2 regions of the Parashewanella sp. 2304DJ23-3 genome follow, and region 2 is predicted to be linked to the other one. Evidence: predicted binding sites of a transcription regulator. Region 2 holds the regulator's gene; the other holds the start of a gene.
The links. Region 2 encodes sigma-54, which starts transcription at its own class of promoters, with help from an activator protein. Its sites were predicted from a motif close to GTTGGCACGNNNNTNGNNT; they were not measured.
Positions count from the first base shown of each region.

Region 1: the regulator sigma-54 is predicted to act here: its motif matches at 2,536-2,554, upstream of AC1EU2_RS06035 (flagellar assembly protein T N-terminal domain-containing protein).

Region 1 is NZ_JBWQOH010000002.1:24,744-29,521, forward strand. Features, by position in the region: gene AC1EU2_RS06020 (LPP20 family lipoprotein) at 1-391, opposite strand, end outside; gene AC1EU2_RS06025 (FlgO family outer membrane protein) at 391-1,026, opposite strand; gene AC1EU2_RS06030 (flagellar assembly protein T N-terminal domain-containing protein) at 1,203-2,360, shown strand; gene AC1EU2_RS06035 (flagellar assembly protein T N-terminal domain-containing protein) at 2,706-3,836, shown strand; gene AC1EU2_RS06040 (hypothetical protein) at 3,963-4,376, opposite strand; gene AC1EU2_RS06045 (FimV/HubP family polar landmark protein) at 4,520-4,778, opposite strand, start outside.
Region 2 is NZ_JBWQOH010000001.1:1,229,139-1,233,916, forward strand. Features, by position in the region: gene AC1EU2_RS05410 (HPr family phosphocarrier protein) at 316-585, opposite strand; gene rapZ (RNase adapter RapZ) at 578-1,429, opposite strand; gene ptsN (PTS IIA-like nitrogen regulatory protein PtsN) at 1,426-1,869, opposite strand; gene hpf (ribosome hibernation-promoting factor, HPF/YfiA family) at 1,872-2,159, opposite strand; gene AC1EU2_RS05430 (RNA polymerase factor sigma-54) at 2,232-3,707, opposite strand; gene lptB (LPS export ABC transporter ATP-binding protein) at 3,756-4,487, opposite strand; gene lptA (lipopolysaccharide transport periplasmic protein LptA) at 4,484-4,778, opposite strand, start outside.

The DNA.
Region 1 (4,778 bases), on a different contig from region 2:
CATGTTTATAGTCAAGCTCTAGCTCTGTTACGTAAAAGTCACCTGACAAGTAGCTTTTAACAACTTTTGCACCTCTAACAACACCTGAGACTGACGCCCTTACTTCGTCATGCTTTAACTTCCATTCATGAGTATTGGTAACACCATCAATTTTTTGACCGTAAATTTGCTCAGCTAACTCCCTATAAGCATCAACTTTTGACGCTTGTAGTGCGGCAAGAACCTTGTCTGATTTAGTTTTCCCAGGTTGTTTAGCAAGTGAAGCGTACCCCACGGCTGTCAGTGTTGGAAAGTCTGTTGGTGCTTCCGCTTCCCATTGAATATGCCTATCTCTGTTTGTCGAGCAACCAGAAACGAATACGATCATTAACAGTAAAAATAGTCGTTTCATTATTTTACTCCTCTCTGGCGAACATTCTCTTGCCCAGTTTTAGAATATCGAAATACCACTCCATCCCTCACAACCACTTTTTCAGATGGCATAACATATTGAGAAAACTCCGAAACGGGTAAAGACGCTTCAGCAGCAGAAAGGACACTATTGTCATTCAAGTTAATCACTCTGCTGTTTAGCACGATGCCATTTTTATTCAGCTCGACTGTAGAAACAACAGCGTGTTCAACAGACAAGTTGTGTGGTAATAACTGCCAGTCTCTAGCCAACATAAATTCACCGTTTTCCGTTACCTTCAGCGAATCTGTCGCATTAACATCAGTCACTTGATAACCTCGCATCTTTAAAGAAGTCATAAGACTTTGCTGTAAAGCGGCAGAAAAATTTACAGTCCTGCTGAAGTCATTTGCCATTACAGGGGTCATTACAACAACAGGAACATCCTCAGCGAAAAGCAGACTCTGTGTCGTTAATTCATGTGCTAATTCGTCCGCTAACCGTAAAACAGATGACTTAGATTCATTAAGCATACTGTGTTCGGATGGGACAAACTGGTGCTGTTCGTGTGTATGGTCGTAATGAGCACATGCTGAACTTAAAGCGAGCAAAGCTAAAATAAGCAAATTTTTCATGACTTTGGCCTAGCGTACAAAAATACTGATATTGTTAGTATCGGCAAATCGCTCTATTTCTTTACTCATTTGTTTTTCATCATACAGCCAATAAATACTCACTACTGGCCTAAATAATGCATAGTTTTAAATATTAGTGTTCACGACATATTACTGACTAATGGAATTTTCGATATATGAATAAGTTTATTCCACTCTTATTAAACGCAGTTTTAGTACTGTTCCCGTTTATGACCCAAGCGAGTTGGGTCGAGGTTATTGGTAAATCATATATCGAAAATGATGATATTGAACAAGCAAGACAAAATGCCATCGATGATGCGCTCCTTAATGCCGATTTTCAGTATGGCGTGCACATTACCAACCAATATGAAATTGTTGACGGCAAGCTAGTAAAAGCTTCTACTGCAACAGATCAAAGAACCAAAGAAAATACTGATTTTGAATTAGCAAATGAAGATGTCAACGATGATGAGCTCATTATCGAACTTAGAGTGTTTGTCGATGGACTTACACAAAATAGAGAGCCTAGAAGCCTTTACAAAAACCAGGTATTAGTGCCACAAACATTAGTATTAGTGCCTCAGCAACTGGCATACGGCCAAATAAATCAGTTTGGTAGCTCTATATCTAAAAAATTATCATCTCTCATTGATAAACAATCTAAAACCGCTTATTCAGCTTCATACCCGTATGAAAAGCTCGACTTTGTCCCGTCAAAACTGTCTACCGACAATAAAAGGTTACCGCAGTGGTTGGGTGTTAAAACTGAATCTCAGTATGTACTTATTCCTGAACTCATAGACGCTTCAAGTGAGCAAGAATCCTCATTTGGCTTATTCTCTTCAACCAATAGATTGTTTCAGCTAAAGCTCTCTTTATATCACTCAATCAGTGGTGAAAAAGTTTGGCAAAAATCCTATTCAACTCAAGCTGAATGGGAGTTTGCTAGAAACCAAATCGTTACAACAACTACAAACTTATTTTGGTCATCGGAGTATGGCGAAAAAGTCTCTCGCATTCTTCAACAAGCAGCCAGAGATCTCGGGCGATTTGTAAGCCATCGTTCGTTAATGGGACAGATCATTGCAAAAAAACAGAATCAACTGCTATTGAATATTGGACGTAAAAATGGCCTGAATATCAATGACACTCTAAAAATCATTCTTAAACGTGACTTACCCGATAGATTACAGGCTATCCGACTGATTGCAGAAACCAGTAAGGCGAAAGTCATTGTAAAACAACTTACTGAGGATACTGCATTAGTGGAATGGCTAGACCACACAAGGATGGAAAGCATACAAATCGGCGATATTGCAATCGCTCAATAAAGTCGAGTTTTCAATGCCAATTAATAGAGGCCGTTCCCAATTAACGATTTCGATTTGCTGTTGTAGATTTTTTGTTTATTCAAGACGACGAATGTGAGGTGTAGTTGTTCTACATAAGCATTCGGCAACATAGAAGAAACGAAAAATATACACAGCCCTACGGGTTACGCCTAAAATTGGCAAACTCTTTGTTACTCATCTTTCATTTAGCTCACTAAACTTCTATCTTCGTGCCTCGAGTTTGCCAATTTTAGGCAGTAACAAATCGAAATGACTAATTGGGAACGGCCTCTAGTAAACCCTTTGACAATTCATCCTGGATAATAAATAGGCCATTTAAACAACATGCAACGTCTGTACTCACTTCTTAGTATTATTTTATGCACTTCATTCTTTTCAAGTATCACTTACGCTGATGAATGGTTAACAGTCCAAGGAGAAGCCTTAATACTCAATAGCGATATTGAGATGGCCAGAAAAGAAGCAAAGTTGAATGCGATAAAACAAGCAAGCTATAAACATAACGTTTCTATAAATGATTTAATAAAAGAGAAGTATCAAAACAAATTATCGTATAAGACACTAAAGCTAGAACTCATCGATGATGCCAAAGTAAAGCTGATATCTGAAAGTAGCACTAATAATATTCTTGTGTTAAAACTCGCTGTAATGATCACTAATGATAATGATAATGACAAGTTAACTTCAAAATATCCTGTTCATACGGTCTGTATAAAGTCTCCAACTGAAAAAACGCATGACCCTCAATCGGTAAACTCAACTTCTGCAGTGTTAGATGAAATCATGTCGTTGTTTACTTCGAGTACTGAAAATTCCGTTAACGCAATTGTTGCAAAAACCATTTCAGCCAATCAAAGCTGCGATGGACAATTCACACTAGAAACAACTTTGACAAACATAAATACACAAGGTGCATATCAATGCCCAAGTTTTACAAGCAAATACCCTCTTCGGATTTTTGGTTCCGAACCCAAAAAGAACTTTCATACTCATTTTAAACTGACTCGTTCAAATACCAATGAAATTGTCTGGGAAAAATCATTCCAATCAGAAGCCATTTGGGAGTTTTATGATTATAAGGAAATATCTTTTTTATCGGATGAATTTTGGAATTCAACATATGGAAAAAGTGCTAAAAGCTCGTTAAAAAAATCTGTTTTATCCGTAGCAAAATTCGTCAACAATCAACCTCTGTTTGGCAGCATTACTCAACTTTCAGCTTTTAAAGTTGTGGTGAATTTAGGCAAACACTACAACTTAAAAGTTGGTGATCGGTTGAAAGTGTTAAAACAAGCAGATATTACTCAATGGGAAAGCATTCAAGATACTGTCATCGCCAAAAGCATTACGACGCTCCAAGTAATCTATATCACTGAATCAAATGCTATTTTGCAATGGCATTTAGGTAAACCTATTTACTCAATATCAAAAAATGATCTAGTTTTTAAAATCTAAATAAAGGCTATTTTTCTTATCAAATTTTAGCTGGTTTAGCACTCTAATAATTGATGGTTTGGAAAGTATCATAGAGTGCTTATTGAAAGTAACCTAACAAATAGATTATTTTAACATACATTCTGATTAATTATGTGTATGCGTTTGAGACACGAAACTGAACTCTGCTCCTGTTGTGCTTGATTTTATAATCCATTGAACCTCACTTTCATTAGATTCATGTTTACTCGCAACTTCAACACCGATAAGTTTGGTTAAATCATGAGCAAATTTTGCATATAGTTCAACTAAAAAAGAGTCTTCTTTTCTTGAAACCATTCCCTTAAAGAATTCTGCTGCTTGGCCTTTAACGTTTTGCTCAGCTAAAAAGCTAACAAGTGCAGGATCATTTTCAACACCTGTTAATTCGAAGCTATTACTTTCTGAATACTCTGAGGGATCAAACTCAATTGAAGACGAACTAGAGCTTGATAAATCACTACTACAGCTCCCACTCAAAAAATGGGCTTGAGGGGAAATACTTAAGTCCGAAGTGCTCATATCAATTTCCGATGTAAAATATTTTTTTATAATACAACGTAATAATGAGTACCTATCAAATTAATTATTGTTTATATAATGATTACTACAGATAGATTGAACTTAAAGCGCCAGTAAAACTGACACTTTAGTTCTATTTACGATTAAGAAATCGTTGTTAGTAGCTCAATTGCTTCCGATTTTTGCCTACCATTACCATCTATTTGGATCTCTTCAAGCAAAGCTTTAGCACTGTCTTTGTCATCAATTTCAATGTAGGCGCGAGCCAAGTCTAACTTTGCATTCACTGAATTTTCTGCATCATCAACATCTACCATTGGGTTACTTTCAAACAAATTTTCTAATTCAGATGATTCACCTAAATTAACGTCCACTTCTTTGTAAGGATCAACTTCAGTTGAC
Region 2 (4,778 bases):
ATTCAGGTGAATTTTCGAAAACCTAGCAGGCGACGACTATTCCCATGGCAAAGTTGTTATTCACCGTTGGTGAAAAATAACGTAAGCGCAGCATGGATGCGGCGCTAGATTTCGAGGTGCATGGATGCACCATCGAAAGCGTTAGGGATTTTTTATCATAAGAGGAATAACGTTTAACTTTGCGGGGCGGCACTGGGGAATCCAAAGGGGAGCTTGCTGGAGAGCTCCCTTTTGGGCGGTGTGGAGTGCAACTCCACGACTTTATAAACTTCTCAGAAGTTTTACTAAGCTAATAAGAAGCAAGCCTAAAAGACGTCAACACCCTTCTTCAAACTTATCCTCAATCAACTGACAAACCGCATCTAATGCAGCTTGAGCATCATCACCCTCAGCGATCACAGAAATGGTTTTACCCATGCCACTCTCAAGCATCAACAAACCTAAAATACTGGAAGCCGAAGCCGACTTGTCGCCTTGCTCAAGGGTGACACTCGCATCAAACGTCGCCGCCAACGTGGCAAGTTTGGTTGCCGCACGGGCATGCAAACCCAGCTTGTTGGCAATAACAACTTCTCGTTTAAGCATCAGCAGAATCTAACTCTCTGTGGCTCGCTGAAACATTATGTTTGCCTGCTGAAAGGTGACGAGCTATTTGCTCTGTGACATACACCGAGCGATGCTGACCACCTGTGCAACCAATCGCAATGGTGAGGTAACTGCGATTATTACGCTCTAATTGCGGGATCCACGTTTCAATAAAATTAGTGATTTGCCAGATCAGCTTATTGACTAACGGTTGACGTTGTAAGAACTCCTGCACAGGTAAATCAAGCCCTGTCATCGGTCTTAACTCAGGCTCCCAATGCGGATTAGGTAAGAATCGAACGTCAAACATGAAATCTGCATCATTCGGCATTCCGTGCTTGAAACCGAAAGACTCAACGTTTATCACGAGATCTTTTTCAACTTGCCCAAGTAAAATTTCACGAACTCGATCACTCAGCTCGTAAATATTTAAGCTAGATGTATCAATATAATGATCCATCATCTTAGAAATCGGTGCTAATAACTCACCTTCTAATTTGATCGCTTCAGGCAATGTCACATGATGTTTGGATAATGGATGAAGACGGCGCGTTTCACTGTAACGTTTAAGGAGTGTTTGATCATTTGAATTCAGAAAAAAGCTACTTATTTCGATATCATTAAGTTTCTCTAACTGCTTTTCAAGGATCTTATCTTGCTCTGGTAAATTACGTACATCGACACTGATTGCGACGAGCTCATTATCCGGTTTAAGTTGAGAAATAAGATCACCAAGCAAAGGTACAGGCAAATTATCAACACAGTAATAGCCTAAATCTTCAAGCACACGCAGTGCAACGGATTTTCCTGAGCCACTTCGTCCTGAAACAATAACAAGCTTCATCCCGTAATCACCTGATACAACTCTTCTTCATCATGGCTTTTACGCAACTGCTTTAATGTCTGTTTGTCACTTAACTTTTCAGCCATTGCAGAAAGCGTGCTTAAATGTTCTTGGCATTGATCTGACGGAACCAACAGCGCAAATAAGATATCAACTGGCTGTTTATCAATTGCTTCAAAAGCAACCGGCTGCTCACATTTAATCAAAGCGGCAACAGGCTCTTTAATGCTGTCGATACGACCATGAGGAATAGCGATACCGTTGCCGATACCAGTGCTCCCCATTTTTTCGCGTTTGAGTAAGCTCTCGAAAATTTCTTGAGCCGAAAGTTCTGGGTACTTCGCAGCGATAAGATCACTGATAAGTTCGAGAACTTTCTTTTTACTGCCTGGAGTTGCACAAGTGGTGCACTCCGGCTTTAAGATGATGCGTAATTCCATCGTTAATGTTTGATCAACTTTTCTTTGTGTTTAATCACTTGGCGATTAATTTTATCAATTAATATATCAATCGCTGCATACATATCATTATGCTGTGATTTTGCATATGCCTCACTGCCATTCAATGTAATTCTGGCCTCGGCGGTTTGTTTTGAACGCTCAACGTTCAACACGACGCGCACATTATTGATCTGTTCTATTCGACGTTCAAGTTTTGCAAATTTTGTGTTCACATATTCTTTTAACGACTCGGTAATCTCGACTTGCTGTCCCGTGATTTCTACGTGCATATCCTATGCCTCCTAGCGTTATTTGAATGGTTAACTTTTCAAAATTTCTCTATACCAACTCTTATTGGTATTTTACAAACTCTTTCTCTGATTTGATGGTGGGATCATCATGGCTTCACGATATTTAGCAATCGTTCGACGTGCAACATTAATCCCTTGCTCGTTCAGTAATTGTGCCATTTTGTTATCACTTAATGGCTTCTTCGTATTTTCAGCATCAACTAACTTTTTAATGAAAGCTCGAATAGCTGTTGATGAGCATTCACCGCCATCTTCAGTACCCACATGACTAGAGAAGAAATACTTAAGTTCATAGATCCCTCTAGGAGTATGCATGTATTTTTTCGATGTCACCCTTGAAATGGTCGACTCATGCATCTCTAACTCTTCAGCAATGTCATTAAGCACCATCGCTTTCATGGCTTCAGGGCCATATTCAAAAAAACCTTGCTGCTTTTTCACAATCTCATTGCATACTCGCAAAATAGTATCGTTACGGCTTTCAAGGCTTTTAATAAACCACTTTGCTTCTTGCAAATGTCCACGAACAAACTGGCCATCCGCCTTATTTCTTGCCCCTTTAGCCATCGCTGCATAATGCTGATTCACATTGATCTTAGGCTGTGTGTTTGGGTTTAATTCTACAGTCCAACGGCCATTTTTCTTCATTACTGATACATCAGGTGTAACGTATTCATCTTCTTTTTGGCCTACAGACAACCCAGGTCTTGGGTCTAAACTTTGAATTAAATTAATCGCTTCTTTTAGCTGTGGCTCTTTAAGCTTAGTTTTTCTCATCAAAGTGCGAAAGTCACGAGTCGCAATTAATGGTAAATATTCTAAAACCATTAACTTCGTCTGCGCTAAATACGGTGTGTTCTCGTCCATTTGTGATAGCTGAATATGCAAACAATCACCGACATCACGTGCAGCAACGCCCACTGGGTCAAAGTGCTGTACACGTTTAAGTACAGCTTCAACTTCATCAAGCTCAATTTCTGGATCGCCTAAAGCGATGAGAATATCTTCAGTTGTTTGAGTGAGGTAGCCACGTTCATCGATGGCTTCAATGATCGCCGTTGCAATGGCGAAATCGATATCAGAAAAAGGGGTAAGGTTTTTTTGCCATTCAAGATGCTCATATAAACCATGGCTGGTTTCACCATGAAACGACGTTTCATCATCAGGCATTAAAGCGCCGGAACTGGAATTGGGGGCGGCGGTATAAACTTCGTCCCATGTTGTATCAACTGGAAGTTCGTCAGGCATTGAGTCTTGAGTCATGGTTTCTGACGTTTCGACTGCTGCGTCTTCAATAGGAACTTCTGGTTCTTCACCTTTGGCTTCTGATTGCAGCTGTTGTTCTTTAATCGACTCTAATGATTCGAATTGCTCGTCTTCCATTTCTAATAATGGATTGGACTCTAAAGCTTGTTGAATTTCTTGTTGTAGCTCTAACGTCGAAAGCTGAAGCAAGCGAATGGCTTGCTGAAGCTGTGGCGTCATGGTTAGGCTTTGACCCATCCTGAGCTGAAGTGACGCTTTCATGTTACCGCTATTCCCTTTTTGTTCTTGTTACGGCTTCAATGCCGCTCACTATAACGTGAATTGTTCCCCTAAGTACACTTCCCTTACGTGTTTGTTGTCTAAGATCTCGCTAGGGGCACCTTCTGCAATTAAGTCACCATGACTTACAATATAAGCATGCTCACACACATCCAGTGTTTCACGCACGTTATGATCAGTGATCAATACACCTAAACCTCTTTCACGTAACTGCTCGATAATTTTCTTAATATCAATGACGGAAATAGGATCTACACCAGCAAATGGTTCATCTAAAAGAATAAACTGTGGGTTTGCCGCTAATGCGCGCGCAATCTCTACACGACGACGCTCACCACCCGATAATGACATACCTAAATTGTCACGAATATGTGTTATATGGAATTCTTCAAGTAGATGTTCAAGCTGCTCTTCACGCTCATCTTTAGAGAGCTCTTTACGAGTCTGCAATACAGCCATGATGTTATCGTATACGGAAAGCTTTCTGAAAATACTCGCTTCTTGAGGCAGATAACCAATGCCCTTTCTGGCACGTAGGTGCATAGGGTCAAGCGTAAGATCATCATTGTCGATAAAGATCTGACCCTTGTCACTTTTAACTAAGCCAACAACCATATAAAAAGTGGTGGTTTTACCCGCACCGTTAGGCCCAAGTAAGCCAACAATCTGCCCAGTCTTAACGGTGAGACTGACATCTTTAACAACTTGCCGACTTTTATAGCTTTTGGCTAAATGCTTTGCCGTGAGTGTTTTTTGGGTCATTGTTTTTTCTCGGCTGACTTCTTAGGCGATGTTTCTTTTTTATTTAAGCTATCTTGGTAAGTTTCTGCTGGAATGATGGTTTGCACTCGGCCTTTATCTTTACCGTTAGCGCTGCCTTCAGCTTCAACATGCTGATTTTCAACATTATAGCGAATAAGGTTCGCATGCATTTTTATGCCACCTACATCTAAACGCGCATCACCGCTTAAGACTAAATCACCTGTTTTCTGTTCGTATGCAATCTTAGTCGCACTTGCAACTCCTAACTTACCGTCATCTAAAACTTGACTG